DNA from 2 places in the Vibrio crassostreae genome. Region 2 is predicted to be linked to the other one. Evidence: riboswitches for the same ligand, from Rfam matches in the RefSeq annotation. Region 2 holds a riboswitch; the other holds the start of a gene.
The links. Region 2 has a riboswitch for lysine ahead of OC193_RS05720 (Na+/H+ antiporter NhaC family protein). Riboswitches for the same ligand answer to the same signal wherever they lie in the genome.
Positions count from the first base shown of each region.

Region 1: another riboswitch for lysine. It lies ahead of lysC (lysine-sensitive aspartokinase 3); the one in region 2 lies ahead of OC193_RS05720 (Na+/H+ antiporter NhaC family protein).

Region 1 is NZ_AP025476.1:338,706-347,772, forward strand. It holds gene metH (methionine synthase) at 1-1,892, shown strand, start outside; gene lysC (lysine-sensitive aspartokinase 3) at 2,008-3,375, opposite strand; lysine riboswitch at 3,484-3,661, opposite strand; gene OC193_RS01695 (pyridoxal-phosphate-dependent aminotransferase family protein) at 3,838-4,977, shown strand; gene OC193_RS01700 (PglL family O-oligosaccharyltransferase) at 5,082-6,845, opposite strand; gene uvrA (excinuclease ABC subunit UvrA) at 6,942-9,067, opposite strand, start outside.
Region 2 is NZ_AP025476.1:1,224,543-1,233,609, forward strand. It holds gene purB (adenylosuccinate lyase) at 69-1,439, opposite strand; gene hflD (high frequency lysogenization protein HflD) at 1,583-2,200, opposite strand; gene mnmA (tRNA 2-thiouridine(34) synthase MnmA) at 2,244-3,380, opposite strand; gene OC193_RS05705 (hypothetical protein) at 3,585-3,854, shown strand; gene OC193_RS05710 (inosine/guanosine kinase) at 3,957-5,261, shown strand; gene OC193_RS05715 (H-NS family histone-like protein) at 5,456-5,866, opposite strand; lysine riboswitch at 6,231-6,408, shown strand; gene OC193_RS05720 (Na+/H+ antiporter NhaC family protein) at 6,521-8,113, shown strand; His leader region at 8,304-8,439, shown strand; gene hisG (ATP phosphoribosyltransferase) at 8,493-9,067, shown strand, end outside.

The DNA.
Region 1 (9,067 bases), 890 kb from region 2:
GTATCGTAAACGCTGGTCAGCTGGAAATTTACGATAATGTTCCAGAAGATCTGCGTGATGCTGTTGAAGATGTTGTATTGAACCGTCGTGATGATTCGACTGAACGATTGCTTGATATGGCGACCGAATACCTAGAGCGTGCTGTCGGTAAGGTTGAAGATAAATCTGCTCTAGAATGGAGAACTTGGCCTGTAGAGAAGCGCTTAGAGCACTCTTTGGTTAAAGGTATCACCGATTTTATCGTTGAAGATACCGAAGAAGCTCGCGTTAATGCCTCTCGCCCTATCGAGGTGATTGAAGGCCCTCTAATGGACGGCATGAACGTTGTCGGTGACCTATTTGGTGAAGGTAAGATGTTCTTACCACAGGTTGTAAAGTCTGCGCGTGTTATGAAACAAGCGGTTGCCCACCTAGAACCATTCATCAATGCATCGAAAGAAGTGGGCGCAACTAACGGTAAGATTCTATTAGCGACCGTTAAAGGTGACGTACACGATATTGGTAAGAATATCGTTGGCGTGGTTTTACAGTGTAATAACTACGAGATCATCGATTTAGGCGTAATGGTTTCTTGTGAGAAGATTCTCAAGGTCGCAAAAGAAGAGAATGTCGACATTATTGGCCTGTCTGGACTGATTACACCGTCTCTTGATGAAATGGTACACGTTGCCAAAGAGATGGAAAGACAAGGTTTTAAGCTTCCTCTATTGATCGGCGGCGCAACTACATCTAAAGCGCACACTGCGGTCAAGATTGAACAAAATTATTCAGAACCTGTTGTATACGTAAATAATGCCTCGCGCGCTGTAGGTGTGTGTACTTCACTACTTTCTGATGAATTGAAGCCCGCTTTCGTTGAGAAGCTAGATATCGACTATGATCGCGTTCGAGACCAGCACAATCGTAAGAAGCCGCGCACTAAGCCTGTCACACTTGAAAGAGCTCGTGCCAATAAAGTCGCTATCGATTGGGATGCGTATACTCCACCGGCACCGGCTAAACCGGGAGTTCACATCTTCAATGATTTTGATGTGGCGACTTTGCGCCAGTACATCGATTGGACTCCATTCTTTATGACGTGGTCTTTGGTTGGTAAGTACCCTGCGATTCTTGAACATGAAGAAGTGGGTGAAGAAGCAAAACGTTTATTTAAAGATGCTAACGATCTACTGGATCGCGTAGAGAAAGAGAAGTTACTTGAAGCTCGTGGTATGTGTGCCATGTTCCCAGCGAACAGCGTTGGTGATGATATTGAAGTGTATACCGATGAGTCTCGTACTGAAGTTCTAAAGGTTCTACATAACCTTCGTCAACAAACCGAAAAGCCTAAAGGGTTTAACTATTGTCTGTCTGATTACATTGCGCCAAAAGAGAGCGGTAAAGCGGACTGGATTGGTGGTTTTGCGGTGACCGGCGGTATTGGTGAGCGAGAACTGGCTGATGAATACAAAGCGAAAGGTGATGACTACAACGCAATCATGATTCAAGCGGTTGCTGACCGATTGGCTGAAGCGTTCGCGGAGTATCTGCATAAAGAAGTGAGAAAGGACATTTGGGGTTACTCGCCAGATGAGGACTTGTCTAACGACGATTTGATTCGAGAGAAATACCAAGGTATCCGTCCTGCTCCAGGTTATCCTGCTTGTCCAGAGCACACAGAGAAAGGCACATTGTGGGAGTTGATGGACGTTGAGAAGGCCATCGATATGTCACTGACGTCTAGCTACGCGATGTGGCCAGGTGCTTCAGTATCAGGGATGTACTTCTCACACCCTGATGCTCGATACTTTGCGATAGCCCAGATTCAACAGGATCAAGTAGATAGCTATGCCGACCGTAAAGGCTGGGACATGTTAGAAGCCGAGAAGTGGTTAGGTCCAAACATTAACTAGTTTGAATCTATAACGAGCTTTGATTCGTAAAGTTAAAAAGAGAAAGGGTTGCTGAATGGCAACCCTTTTTGTATTTGTGATTTAGTTATTTATCTGTCGATGATAAACGGACTTTCTATTCAAATAACTCTTGGTGCAGTTTTTGAATCGCCAACTTAGAAACAGATTCATCTAGCAAGAAACACAGGTTGTGTGGGCTTGCTCCGTAACAAATCATGCGTAGGTTGAAATCTTCAAGAGTGCCGAATACCTGCTTCGCATAGCCCTTGCTTTCGCTCATGTTGTTACCAATAAGCGCAACAAGGCATAGGTCGTGCTCAATATCGACAGAACACAGCTCTTCAAGCTCAAGACGAGCGGCTTCAGGTAACTCAGGAGCACCACCTGAAGTGTCTGTTTGATCGAGAGTCAGTGACACACTGATCTCTGAGGTGGTGATAAGATCGACCGAGATCTTATGTTTAGCAAGGATCTCGAATACCTTTGCCAAGAAGCCATAGGCATGGAACATGTTAGCGCTGCGGAGTGTAACCATAGTTTGGTTGCAGCGTAGGGCAAGCGCTCTAAATAGAGGGGAGCTTTCAACCTCTTGACGAATCCAAGTTCCACCGAGCTCTGGTGCTTTAGAAGATCCAACAAATACCGGGATTTGGTGGCGCAGTGCAGGTACTAGAGTTGATGGGTGTAAGATCTTCGCACCAAAGTTTGCCATTTCCGATGCTTCACTAAAGCTGATCTCTGGGATAGGAGAAGCTTTAGGTGCAATACGAGGATCAGTGGTGTAGATACCCGGAACATCCGTCCAGATTTCTAAACCAATCGCCTGTACAGATTCGGCAATCAATGCTGCTGAGTAATCACTGCCACCGCGGCCTAAAGTCGTGGTGTTGCCTTCACTATCAGCGCCGATAAAACCTTGAGTAACGACAACTTGCTGTTGGCAAAGTGGCATAAGTTTCTCTTGCGCTAGAGCGGAAATATCTTCGAGTTGAGGTTCTGCTTTGCCGAAGTCATCATTAGTGCGCATCACTTCTCTGATATCAAAGCGAACTGCAGGTGTGCCTCGTTCACGAATGATCTGAGCCAAGATGTGTGTCGACATCAACTCGCCACATGCGACAAGGTGATCAGTTAGTTTAGTACTGGTTTGAAATGATGCCGCTTCTGCTGCGCTCGCAATGTCATCAAGAATGCTGTGAACTTCTTTTTCGATGCTGACTGAGTCTGCCAGTTGGCCAAGAATTGCGTTATGAATGTCCGCTAATTGAGCCATCAATTCCTGACGACGAGCTTTATCTTGAACGCCATTCGCCAGTTCAACGAGCAAATTGGTCACACCAGAACACGCAGAACTTACGACTAACTTGGTATTTGAGTTGTTTTCAATAATGGCAGCACAACGGCTCATTGCTTCAAAGTTGGCAACACTTGTCCCACCAAACTTAGCGACATTAAAAGAACCAGCTACATTAGATGCACTCACGATATATCTCCCACGACTTCCTAAAATAAAATTACGGTTGGGTAATCCAACGTCCGATGTTTTTCGAAGAGAGTTTTAGAGCAAAAAGAGAGGAATTATTAGAATAGTAACCTCAGAAGCTCTTCACCATATAGAAATGGCGACAGTTGACGGGATTCAGCCCGCTCAACCGATAATAAAGGTCCTGCATCCTTTTATTATCTCGGCACTGCTCCCCATAAATGTTTTGTATTGGAAATGCGGTTCCACAAAACACCTGCCTGGGCAGTGCTCCTCTTCTGCTAGATAGCCATTTCATTGAACGTGTTTGCGGTAACAATGTCAATCCGTAACTTGAGATAATTGAAAAATAATTTTAACAATTATGTGACAGTGGTTTGACCTCAATACTTATGGCTAATTGCTGAGGTAATCAATTTGCTTTAGGGTGGATTGTTCACAACATTAACGTAAGGGATGTACATGTCTAATTTAACACTCACTACTGCTATCGATAGCTTTTATCCACCACACCGAACGTTAATGGGACCAGGTCCTTCTGATATCTCACCTCAGGTACTGCAGGCTCTAAGCCGTCCGACGATTGGTCACTTAGATCCGCTTTTTATTGCGATGATGGATGAGCTTAAACAGCTTCTTAAATACGCTTTTCAGACTGAAAACGAATTTACGATTGCCGTTTCTGCACCGGGCAGTGCGGGTATGGAGACCTGTTTTGTTAACTTGATTGAGCCTGGTGAAAAGGTGATTGTTTGTCGTAACGGTGTCTTCGGTGAGCGTATGCGAGAAAACGTGGTGCGCTGTGGTGGCGAAGCGATCCTTGTTGATGATGAGTGGGGCAAGCCCGTATCCGTTGAAAAAGTAGAACAAGCATTAGCGCAAAATCCAGATGCTGTTGCGGTTGCTTTTGTGCATGCAGAGACATCAACCGGAGCGCTATCTGATGCTCAAGCTATCTCAGCTATCGCTCGTCAGTTTGATGCGTTAACGATTGTTGATGCAGTGACATCACTAGGTGGTGTGCCATTGCTGGTTGATGAGTGGCAGCTTGATGCGGTTTATTCTGGAAGCCAAAAGTGTTTGTCTTGTGTGCCGGGTCTATCTCCGGTGACTTTCTCTCAGCGTGCCGTTGATAAAATGAAATCGCGCCAGTCACCTGTGCAAAGTTGGTTCTTAGATCAAAGCCTAGTATTAGGTTATTGGAGCGGTGAAGGTAAGCGTAGTTATCACCATACTGCACCCGTAAATAGCCTCTATGCACTGCATGAGTCGCTGGTTTTGTTGAAAAATGAAGGCTTAGATAATGCGTGGTCTCGTCATCATGCGATGCACCAGGAGCTTAAAGAAGGCGTAGAAGCTCTAGGGTTAAAGTTTGTGGTTGATGAAGAGAGTCGCCTGCCGCAGCTGAACGCACTTTATTTCCCTGAAGGAATTGATGAAGCTAAGATCAGAACGCAGCTTTTAGAAGAATACAATCTTGAAATCGGTGCAGGGCTGGGCTCTTTGGCTGGTAAGGCATGGCGTATCGGCCTGATGGGTTACGGCGCTCGTAAAGAGAATGTCGCGTTGTGCCTAAAAGCGCTAAAAGATGTTTTGCAGTAGCTGCAATGAACTGAAATTAAAAAGAAAAGCGCCCGAGAGATCGGGCGCTTTTTTGTGTCTAACCGAAAGGTCAAAAATGGTGCTTCAGTTCCGAATTCTAAACATCACTCAGCAGATGAAACGGTATCTTCTGCTTGTGACACTTTCTTATACTGAACCTTTGAAAAGTCTCTATCTGGGAACAAGAAGCTTGCTTCACTACGAATTTGTTCCGCCTTGCTGTGATCCCCCAATCCTTGATAAGCAAGAATAAGGTTGCTGTAAAAAGCCGGCCTAGGCTTACTCTTGATGATCTCTAACGACCAGTCGATATAAGGCTGGATAAGGCTAGGGTCTGCTTTATAGAGACCAATATTAAGGTATGTGCTGTATATGTCCCAATCATAGCGATCTTTCCAGACTACGGGGTTGGTTACTTGCTTAAGAATGTCTGGGTTTTTAGGCTTAGACAGCTCAAACTTAGTCAGGACATAGTTGGTATGCAGAGCGCTCAACATATAAAAACTGACCAAGATAGGTATTACTAAGCTCGATACTCGAAACAAGGTTTTATTGATGATACTGAACGGCTGTTGATAGTGTCGGGAAGAGCGTTGATCGACCCAGTAAATCAATATAATGAATGTTATCCAGTGAATCGCCGAGTGGTAAAAAGGATACTCAAGTTGAGAGTGCAAAAGGATTGGGATGAATAACGCGAGCAGGGCTAGACGCGTTCCCTTTGCAGAACTTGCTATGCGTGACATAACCAATATTGCAGCAATCAAGATTCCGATGATTGGTACTATGCCCCCTTCAACTCCCCAAAGCAGGAACTCATTGTGAGGGTGATCCATTGAAGGAAGGCCGGGATGATAGTTCGAGTTGAGTTGATGTTGGCGAGCCGTATACAAGATGTACTCAGATTCAAATTTCCCGTAACCATAACCGGTAAATGGCTTTTCGATCATCATATCTAGAGCTTGTGGGAAGGTATAAGCTCGTGGGCTTTCTAGATTCACCTTCTTGCTAGCGATACTGTCTGTAGCACTGAGGTTAATAACCGTAAACGCAACAGCGATACCAGCCACTACTGATATACACCATCCGTAGAAGCGTTTTTTTGTCGAGAATTTGTATAGATAAGGCAGAATGCAGACAAACCCAATGACGGCAGCTAACCATCCTGTACGTGATGCGATGATGATCAGTAGTGGCACGGTTAAAGTTGGGGTCAGATACAGTAAGAAAGACTCACTGATCTTATGGTTATATTTAGCGGGCTGCCTTGCTAAAAGGTAAGCTGAAAGCACAAAGCCCGTAGCAAGGAAGCTTGCCATTACATTCGGTTGTTGGAATATCCCATATGGTCGGTTTGCCGCTGTGTTGTAGCCAAATAGGTTGCCAGGCTCCAAGAAGAAATATTGCACATAGCCAAATAGTGCTTGTATGACAACAGCAAGCACAATGAACCACAACATGCGCTGCTTGTGCTTATTGCTGAATTTAAATTGCTGCAGCACGACGAATAATGCAAAGCCCGCCCACAATCCAAGCAAGCGTCCTGAAGCTCCTTGAGGAGCTGCATTGCTGTATAAAATGGGTAGTGTGAGTATGATGCAGCTTATCAACAAGCCAATCGTTAATTTTGAATACTTAAGTACTCGGTTGGTAGCGAGTTGGTAAAAGCCAATTGCTAGCGTGAAGCTTAGCGCCAGCCAAGTTGTTGGGTTAAATGATAACGCAAGCCCCGAGCCTCCAGGGTTAGGCATGAAAAAATGCATGGCTAACAAGAATACAACAGCTAAAGAAGCCAGAAATGCTTTGTTGAGTGGTAGCTGAGTGACCTGATTTTCTAGCTGGGTACCGCTAGTGTGTATTGTTGCCATAAATCCCTAACCTTATAAAAACAGAGCTTGTTCCTTCTGAAACAAGCTCTGTTACTTTAACATTTTTCTGTCTGCTCACAGGGCGCTATTTTACACCTACTTCAAATTTAACATAGGCTTAAGGAAGCGAGCGGTGTGTGAACCTTCGATTAAAGCCACATCTTCAGGTGTACCTTCTGCAACAATCTCGCCACCACCTTGACCACCTTCTGGGCCAAGATCTAGTATCCAGTCTGCTGTTTTAACGACATCTAGGTTGTGCTCAATCACGACAACCGTATTACCGTGATCACGCAACCTATGTAGTACTGTTAACAGCTGCTGAATATCGTGGAAATGAAGACCTGTTGTTGGTTCATCGAGAATGTACAAGGTTTTACCTGTGTCTCGCTTCGATAGCTCACGCGCCAATTTAACACGCTGCGCTTCACCACCAGATAAGGTTGTCGCTGCTTGCCCTAAGCGAATGTAAGATAGACCCACGTCCATGAGTGTTTGCAGTTTACGAGCAATCACTGGAACCGGATTGAAGAACTCACGCGCATCTTCTACGGTCATTTCAAGGACTTCGTCAATGGTTTTGCCCTTGTAACGAACTTCTAGTGTTTCACGGTTGTAGCGTTTACCTTTACACACATCACACGGTACATACACATCTGGCAAGAAGTGCATCTCTACTTTGATTACGCCATCACCCTGACAAGCCTCACAACGACCACCACGCACGTTAAAGCTGAATCGACCTGGTTTATAACCACGAGATCGTGACTCTTGTGTGCCTGCGAATAATTCACGGATCGGAGTGAAGATCCCTGTGTAGGTTGCAGGGTTTGACCTTGGTGTACGACCGATAGGGCTTTGATCTATGTCGATCACCTTATCAAAATGTTCTAATCCTTTAATCTTTTTGTGTTGTGCAGGAACAGCAGTCGTGGCCCCGTTTAATTGAGTGTGGGCGACTTTGAAGAAGGTGTCATTGATTAGTGTTGATTTACCTGAACCTGATACACCCGTAATACAACTGAATAAGCCTACAGGAATTGTCGCGGTGACATTCTTTAGGTTGTTCCCCGTTGCGCCTACGATCTCTACGACCTTTTTCTTGTCGATAGGTGTTCTCTTTTCTGGCACTGCAATTTCTTTGGCGCCGCTCAGGTATTGGCCTGTCAAAGAGTTCGGGTTTTCGATGATGTCTTGCATGGTGCCTTCTGCTACCACGTGTCCACCATGCACACCTGCACCTGGGCCGATATCGATAACATGGTCAGCACAACGGATTGCGTCTTCATCATGTTCAACAACAAGCACCGTATTACCTAGATCTCTGAGGTGAACCAAAGTTTGCAGAAGACGTTCATTATCGCGCTGGTGGAGGCCAATCGATGGTTCATCCAGTACATACATAACGCCAACTAAACCGGCACCGATTTGGCTCGCCAAACGAATACGTTGCGCCTCACCACCAGACAGCGTCTCGGCACTGCGTGATAGGTTAAGGTAGTTTAAACCAACGTTGACTAAGAAATGCAGACGATCATTGATCTCTTTCATCACTTTATCTGCGATCTGCCCACGCTGACCGTCTAATTTCAATTCTTGGAAAAATTGTAGTGCGTCAGCAATGCTCAGTTCAACGATTTCCGGCAGTGTTGTATCACCGATGAAAACATTTCGAGCCTCTAATCTTAAGCGAGTACCATCACAGCTAGAACATGATTTGGTTGATATGTACTTGGCTAGATCTTCACGCACTGCGCTAGATTCAGTATCACGGTAACGGCGCTCTAGCGTATTTAAGATGCCTTCAAACGGATGACGCTTAACTCGAATATCTCCTCGGTCATTGATGTACTTGAATTCCACTTCAGTACGACCTGATCCTTTAAGAATGATCTCTTGAGTCTTTTTAGGCAGAGAATTAAATGGCGCATACAAATCAAAACCATAATGTTCTGACAGCGATGTTAGCATCTGGAAATAGTAGTAGTTCTTTTGATCCCAACCTTTGATCGCACCTTCTGCGATACTTAGGTTCTCATCCAAAATCACTCGGCTTGGGTCAAAATACTGCTGAACCCCAAGACCATCACAAGTACCGCATGCCCCAGCTGGGTTATTGAAAGAGAATAGGCGAGGCTCTAGTTCCTGCATGCTGTAGCCACACTTTGGACAAGCGAAGTTAGCAGAGAATACGATCTCTTCTTGGTCTGTTTCATCCATCC
Region 2 (9,067 bases):
AATTCCGCGCAATAAAAAGGCTTCCACATGGGAAGCCTTAGTCTATTCTGCGATTCGAAATTCGAATCTTACAGCTTGTCAGTTAGCTCGATTGCTTGACCGATGTAGTTTGCTGGAGTCATCTCTTTCAGGCGAACTTTCTCGTCTGCAGGGATTTCAAGACCGTCGATGAATGCACGCATGCCTTCGCCATCTACACGCTTACCACGAGTTAGCTCTTTTAGCTTCTCGTATGGCTTCTCGATGCCGTAACGACGCATTACTGTTTGTACTGGTTCAGCAAGAACTTCCCAGTTTTTGTCTAGTTCAGCAAGTAGTGCTTCACGGTTAACTTCTAGCTTGCTAATACCTTTCAGAGTTGAAGTGTATGCAATGATTGCGTAGCCAACGCCAACACCTAGGTTACGAAGAACTGTAGAGTCAGTTAGGTCACGTTGCCAGCGAGAAACTGGAAGTTTTTGTGCAAGGTGGCTAAATACTGCGTTAGCTAGACCAAGGTTGCCTTCAGAGTTTTCGAAGTCAATTGGGTTAACTTTATGCGGCATTGTAGAAGAACCGATTTCGCCAGCAATAGTCTTCTGCTTGAAGTGACCAAGAGCAATGTAGCCCCAAACGTCACGGTCGAAGTCTAGAAGAATCGTGTTGAAACGAGCAACCGCGTCGAATAGCTCAGCGATGTAATCGTGAGGTTCGATTTGAGTTGTGTACGGGTTCCAAGTTACGCCAAGAGATTCAGTGATGAACTCTTCAGAGAACTGGTGCCATTCAACTTCTGGGTATGCAGAAAGGTGTGCGTTGTAGTTACCTACCGCGCCGTTGATTTTCGCTAGGATCTCAACGCTTTCGATTTGCTTGTATTGACGTTCCATACGGTACGCAACGTTAGCCATCTCTTTACCCATAGTAGAAGGAGAAGCTGGCTGACCGTGTGTACGAGAAAGAAGAGGAATGTCACGGTACTCGTTCGCAAGTGCTTTGATAGCATCAATTACGTTACGAATTTCTGGAAGAATCACTGTGTCACGAGCTTCTTTAAGCATAAGCGCGTGAGATGTGTTGTTGATGTCTTCAGAAGTACATGCAAAGTGAATGAATTCGTTAACTGCGTGAAGCTCAGGAACGCCCGCAACTTTCTCTTTCAAGAAGTACTCAACCGCTTTTACGTCGTGGTTTGTCGTGCGCTCGATCTCTTTGATACGCAGAGCGTCTTCTTCGCTGAAGTTAGCGGCTAGTTCATCAAGAAACTGGTTAGCTTCTGCACTGAACGCTGGTACTTCCTTGATTGCATCAGTAGCTGCAAGCTTTTGTAACCAACGAATTTCAACGATAGAGCGGTACTTTAGTAGTCCAAACTCACTAAAGATGCTGCGTAATGCAATAGTCTTACTTCCGTAACGGCCGTCTACTGGTGAAACAGCAGTCAATGCTGACAGTTCCATGGTGTTCTCCTGAATTGAGTTTTCTAAATTTTGAGAGGTTTATACCAGTAACAATCTCAATTGTCACGCACATTGCGCAATCGTTTGCGTGAGAGTTGTGTTGATACAAAAAACAAGCTCGCGACAAGGCGCGAGCTAATAAATTACATTCGAGCTAGTAGGATTTGAGCCTGCTCGATCATCTTCTTGCGACCGAAGATAAGGTGGCGGCGTTTACCACCAACCTGGCGCCATAACACAGCGCTTCGAATCCCTGATAGAAGCAGTGCGCGAACCTTATGTTGGCTCGAGGTTTGTTGAAGTACAGCTGGTGTGCCAGAAACCTGAATACGAGGGCCTATTGGGCTCACAACATCAAGGTAGATGCTCGCAAGGTTGCTGATCATTTGCTCGTCAAACAGATCAAAGTGTTCAGTTTGGCGCTCTGCAGTTTGAATGCGATCACCAAGCTGAGACATAGAGTCGTTGCGAGAAGATAGCTTACGCTCAAGAGCCATCAAGCTGATAATGTAACGAGTAATATCGCTACCAGCTGGAGTACTATCGATACCTTTTACTAAGCACTCAAGGCCAAGCTTTAGGTTCGCTTCACGTCCAAATACGCCAACGGTGTTCGCCGGGTTGGTATTTAAAATAGCACTGAGTGAAGCTTCGAAGGCATCTTTATCACAATGGCCGTCTTTCGCTACTTGTTGAACCAAAGCCACAGCTTGGCAAATTCCGGCGAAAGCAATAGTACGGTCATAAAGTGTATTAGCCACGTAGTAACTCCTAGTTGTCTTCTATCGTTTGTCGTTCGATTAGTTAGATGCGTTTTTCGATGATACCGCCACCAAGACATACTTCGTCTAGGTAGAACACTGCCGATTGACCTGGGGTCACAGCAATCTGAGGTTCATCAAAAATAACCTTAATGTTCTCATCATCAATTGGGATGATTGTACAAGGAATATCAGTCTGACGGTAACGTGTTTTTACCGTGCATGTCATAACTTCAGTAATTGGTGTGCGATTTACCCAATGAAGCTGAGAAGCGATCAAACCTTCTGATTTCAAAAGAGGGTGGTCTTTACCTTGTACTGCGATCAAAACATTACGCTTGAGATCTTTTTCACCAACAAACCATGGTTCTTCATTACCGCCGCCACCTTTAGTGCCACCGATATGAAGGCCTTTGCGCTGACCTAGCGTGTGGTACATCAAACCTTGGTGTTGACCAATCACTTGGCCTTCAGGTGTTTCGATGTTACCCGGTTGTGCTGGTAGGTATTTGCCTAGGAATTCAGTGAACTTACGCTCACCGATAAAGCAGATGCCTGTAGAATCTTTCTTCTTCGCTGTGATCAAGTCTTGCTCTTCAGCAATACGTCGCACTTCTGGCTTTTCTAATTCACCGACAGGGAATAGGCTGCGTGCCACTTGATCTGAGCTTAGCGTGTATAGGAAGTAGCTTTGGTCTTTGTTGCTGTCTAGACCACGTAGCATTTCTGGTTTTACGCCAGCATCAAGCTCTTCTTGAGTTGGGAAAGTACGACGAACGTAGTGACCCATCGCAATATAGTCTGCGTCTAGCACTTCATCCGCAAACTCTAAGAATGCTTTGAATTTGATTTCTTTGTTACAAAGGATATCAGGGTTCGGTGTACGACCCGCTTTGTACTCTTCAAGGAAGTACTCGAATACATTGTCCCAGTATTCCGCAGCAAAGTTGATCGTGTGTAGGTGGATACCTAGTTTGTCACATACCGCTTGAGCATCAGCAAGGTCTTCAGCTGCCGTGCAGTATTCTTCGTTATCATCTTCTTCCCAGTTTTTCATGAAAAGGCCTTCTACCTGATAGCCTTGTTGCTGAAGAAGATACGCCGATACTGACGAATCTACACCGCCGGACATACCGACAATTACTTTCTTTTCGCTGTTTCCAGAGCTGATATCTGACATGTCTAAACACCGTTACTATTACTTGGTCGCAGATTCTAACAGAAAGAGAAACGCCGTGACAGATCCGAGACCGGAATCACAGTTTCATTTGCACAAATAGTGCGCTGACTTTGTTAGAGAATCGCATGAGAGCGAGGTGAGTCGCTAGGATGTCAGAAGTATATGTGGCATAGTCGCTCGAAATCCAAGACCTGAGATAAAAAAATGTCTGAACAAAATGAATTTATGCAAGAAGAAGAGCTGATTGAGATTATCGAAAACCAGCTTGAAGATGGCGAACCTGTAAAAGTTAAAGAGACGCTGATGCGTTTAACGATGACTGGTACTCCTCGTGAAGAGGCAATTGCGGCTATGGCATGTGCACTGGCAATTGAAGTCTTTGACGTTATGAAAAACGGCGCGGAGTTCAATCAAAAACGTTACGCAGAGCATTTGGGTATGCTGCCTGATCTGAGCTTTATGGAAGGCGAATAAAAAAAAGCTTCAGCAAACGTTTGCTATAGTTTGAAAGATTGCCGCGTTAAATATAGCGAGGTAGAATCCGCCACCTATTTCCCCTTGACTTAGACTAGCCCTATGAAATTCCCTGGACAACGTAAATCAAAGCACTACTTTCCGGTTCACGCTCGTGATCCTCTAGTGAGCCAAGCTCAAAGCAGTAAAAGAATGTCACGCACTCATATTATCGGTATTGACCAAACATTGGTGGATATTGAAGCAAAGGTGAGTTCTGAACTTATTGAGAAGTATGGTTTGAGCAAGGGACATTCACTGGTTATTGGTGACGCAGCCGCTGAATCTTTATATCAAGAATTAAAAGAACAGTGCCTGATTACCAATGAATACGCTGGTGGCACAATTGGTAACACATTACACAACTATTCAGTGCTAGCGGATGACCGTTCTACTCTACTGGGTGTAATGAGCCAAGATATTAAGATTGGTAGCTACGGTTACCGCTATTTATGTAATACATCAAGCAGAATGGACCTGAACCATTTACAAGGGGTAGATGGCGCAATTGGTCGCTGCTTTGCATTAATTACAGAAGACGGTGAACGTACTTTCGCAATTAGCGAAGGACAAATGAACCAATTAAAACCAGAAAGCATTCCTGAAAAGATCTTCAAAAGTGCTTCTGCTTTAGTTTTAACGGCTTATTTAGTTCGTTGTAAGCCAGGTGACCCTATGCCTGAAGCTACAATGAAAGCGATCGAATACGCGAAGAAATACGATGTGCCTGTTGTTTTGACCCTTGGTACTAAATTTGTTATTCAAGATGATCCAGAATTCTGGAAAGATTTCCTTGAGCAACATGTAACTGTTGTTGCAATGAATGAAGATGAAGCTGAAGCATTAACAGGCGAGAGTGATCCGCTTGCTGCTTCAGATAAAGCGTTAGAGTGGGTAGACCTTGTTCTATGTACTGCAGGCCCTGTTGGCCTATTCATGGCGGGTTACACGGAAGATGCAGCTAAACGTGAAACGTCACTGCCTTTACTTCCAGGTTCAATCGCAGAGTTCAACCGTTTTGAATTTAGCCGTCCTGCGCATAAAGATTTATGTGAAAACCCAACCAAAGTGTATTCGCATATTGCGCCATACATGGGCGGTCCGGAAAAAATCAAAAATACGAATGGTGCAGGTGATGCTGCGTTATCAGCTTTATTACATGATATGGCTGCGAATAAGTACCACAAAGAAAACGTGCCAAACTCAAGTAAGCACCAACATTCATTCTTGACGTACTCTTCGTTCTCACAAGTTTGTAAATATTCTAACCGTGCTAGCTATGAAGTGTTGGTTCAACACTCTCCACGTTTATCTCGTGGCCTTCCTGAAAGAGAAGATAGCCTAGAAGAAGCGTACTGGGAAAGATAAGTTACTTTCTTTAATCAGTAGTACTATCAGTATCAGTTAGTTTCTAATACTGATAGTACAAATATAAAAAAGGCTCCGAAAGGAGCCTTTTTTGTTTCTGAATATATTGAAGTCGTAAATAATACTTTGGTCGACTTAAATATTAATTCTATTGCTTAGCGTGTAATTGATTACTCACTAAGTAAACAAAATGTTTAGATAGCAAACTCTTCTAGAGATTTACCAGCATCTAGCTGTTCTTGGATAGCTGAAGGCGTACGGCCTTGACCTGTCCAAGTCTTCTCGTCGCCGTTTGCGTCTACATATTTGTATTTCGCTGGGCGAGGAGCGCGTTTAGCTTTTGTTGTTTTAGATTTTGCTTCACCAGAAAGTGCAGCAATAAGATCGGCAACATCAATTCCATCTTTTGCAATTTGTTCAGCAATAGCAGAAAGCTTAGCTTCTTGCTCTGCTTTAGCAGCACGCTCTTCAGCTTCAGACTCTTGACGCTCTTGTACAACAATAGTCAGCTTGTCTAGCGCTTCTTCAAGTTGCTCAAGAGTTAATTCACGTGAGAACGCACGAAGGCTGCGGATATTTAATAGAGTTTTTGTTAATTCAGACATGATATTTTCCATCAAGGTAAACTAAATAATCCTCCTAATAATAAACAGAGCCTAGGAATAAAACAAATAGTATTTCTTCTATTACATATTTAAATATAAAAGTGAGATGAATCGTTGAAAATTCAAAGCTGTATTTCTATCGAATTTATAATAATTATTAAGATTATCTTAAAAACTGATATGTGACTGGTGGAGTAGTTAACTTATGTAGACTAATCTCTTATTGATTAGTTCATTAGCAAAAAGCTATTTTTCTCGGAATGATATGTTGCATTGTTACTCTTGATGAGTACAATTGCGGCTACCTGATGCGAGGTATTGGTTAATTTGTTGTTAAACTCTGGTTTGCACGGTTAATAATGTTATCGCACGTAGAGGTGCAATTATAAAAAGTAACTTCCGTTGGGGTGATGCCAATGAACGGGAATGAAAGGTGTAATTGCCGAAGTAAATTGTATATCTAAGCAATTTGCTGGGGTTGTGCTCAATAGGTACAACACTGCCATAGTCTTAATTTTAAACTATGGAGCGCTACTGTAGGGTTGGGTGAAGTGTTCACTTCCCTTTCGCTTAGTTCAACATGAGCTTGGTCAGCCGTATCAAGTTTGTCTGCAGTAGATCTCTAGCCAAATAAAAAACTGGTTTTTGAAGATCATGAATTTAATAGATTTTGCAACATCACCTTTATCTTTGCTTCCGCCCCTTGTGGCTTTGAGCCTTGCTATTGTTACCCGCCGTGTATTGGTTTCTTTGGGTGTCGGTATCATCATGGGTGCGATTCTACTTGCTGACTACTCAGTAGGTAACGCAGTTAGTTACGTGTTTACTAAAGCATCTGGTGTTTTCATCGAAGATGGTGGCATCAACACTTGGAACATGAGCATCATTGCATTCCTAATTATTCTTGGAATGACAACGGCATTATTAACACTGTCTGGCGGTACTCGCGCATTCGCGGAGTGGGCACAGTCTCGCGTTAAGAGCAAACGTGGTTCAAAACTACTTGCTGCTTTCTTAGGTGTATTCATCTTTGTTGATGACTACTTTAACAGCCTAGCGGTTGGTGCTATCTCTCGTCCTGTAACAGACCGTTTCTACGTATCTCGCGCTAAGCTTGCTTATATCCTAGATTCAACGGCTGCTCCTATGTGTGTGATCATGCCTGCTTCTAGCTGGGGTGCTTACATCATCACTATCATTGGTGGCATCTTAGTGACACACGGTGTGACAGAGTATTCGGCACTGGGTGCATACGTTCGTCTTATCCCAATGAACTTCTACGCTGTATTCGCACTATTAATGGTGTTTGCAGTGGCATGGTTCGGTCTAGACGTTGGTAAGATGCGTGAGCATGAAATCGAAGCATCTCAAGGCCGTGGCTTTGAAGGCGACAACGATCAAAAGCAAGCACACGATCTAAACGAAGAGCTAGATATCGAAGAGAGCGAAAACGGTTCAGTTTCTGATCTGGTTATGCCAATCGTATCGCTAATCGTTGCGACGGTTGCCGCGATGCTTTACACCGGTGGCCAAGCGCTTACTGCTGATGGTCAAGCATTTAACCTTCTAGGTGCGTTTGAAAACACGGATGTAGGTAAGTCACTTGTTTACGGTGGTGTTATCGGCTTAATCGTAGCGCTAGCAACTGTATTCAAACAGAAGCTGTCTATGGCAGACATCGCAAGAACGATGTGGATTGGTGCAAGCTCTATGTTTGGCGCTATCCTAATTCTTGTGTTCGCTTGGACTATCGGTTCTGTAATCGGCGACATGAAAACAGGTTCTTATCTATCGTCTCTAGTAACGGGCAGCATTGATTACCACTGGCTACCAGTTATTTTGTTCCTTCTTGCAGGCGTTATGGCGTTCTCGACAGGTACATCTTGGGGTACGTTCGGTATTATGTTACCTATCGCGGGCGACATGGCTGCAGCATCTGACATCGCGCTAATTCTGCCGATGCTAAGTGCGGTTCTAGCGGGTGCTGTATTTGGTGACCACTGTTCTCCAATCTCAGACACAACGATTCTGTCTTCTACTGGTGCTCGTTGTAACCACATTGACCACGTATCGACTCAGCTTCCATACGCGCTGTCTGTGGCGTTCGTATCGTGCATTGGTTTCATTACCCTAGGTATGACATCTTCAATTGGCATCGCATTTGGCGCAGCGTCTCTAACGTTTGTTGCTGTATGTTTTGCATTGGCTTACTTCTCTCGCTGTAAAATGGCGACGTGCAAAAGCTAAAATTGAAAGCTAATCAGTAAACTATCAGGGAGGCGTTGGCCTCCCTTTTTTGTGCTTGTTAATTTAATTTTAAGTTTCGTGAAAAAAGTTCGAATAAATGGTTGAAAAAGGATCTCAGCTTAGTTAGTGTGGAGATAAGAAAGCAAACAACTGAAGAGCTTATAAGTATGCGTAAATTAGTAATGAACATTCATCACCATCATCACCCTATCTAGTCTTTCGGGGAGATTTACGTATACCCGGGAGCAAGAATTCTCCCGGAGGTTAAGTCAAAGAATTTAGATTTAAACCCTCGGGATGACAAAGTCTTCCGAGGGTTTTTTAGTTTTAGCGCTTTTAAATAATCAATAAATTCAAATATTTGCACAGGGATACAGCAATGCAGACACAACGCCTAAGAATCGCAATTCAAAAGAAAGGTCGCTTAAGTAAAGAGTGCCAAGACCTACTTAAAAAATGTGGTGTTAAATTTAACATCATGGGTGAGCGCCTAGTTGTTCATTCACTAAATATGCCAATCGACTTGTTATTAGTTCGTGATGATGACATCCCAGGTCTTATCATGGATGGTGTGGTTGACCTTGGTTTCATCGGTGAAAATGAACTGGAAGAAGTTCGTCTAGATCGTGTTGCTCTAAAAGAACCATCAGAGTTTCGCACACTACGTCGTTTAGACTTCGGTGGTTGCCGCCTTTCTATCGCTATCAACAAAGACGAAGAATACAACGGTCCACAAGACTTAGCGGGCAAACGTATTGCGACAACCTACCCACAACTACTTAAAGCCTACATGGATGAGCAGGGTGTTGAATTCAGCACTTGTATGCTAACAGGCTCGGTTGAAGTCGCTCCTCGCGCTGGCCTTGCAGATGCTATCGCTGATTTAGTTTCTACAGGCGCAACGCTAGAAGCGAATGGCCTAAAAGAAGCAGAAGCTATCTTCCAATCGAAAGC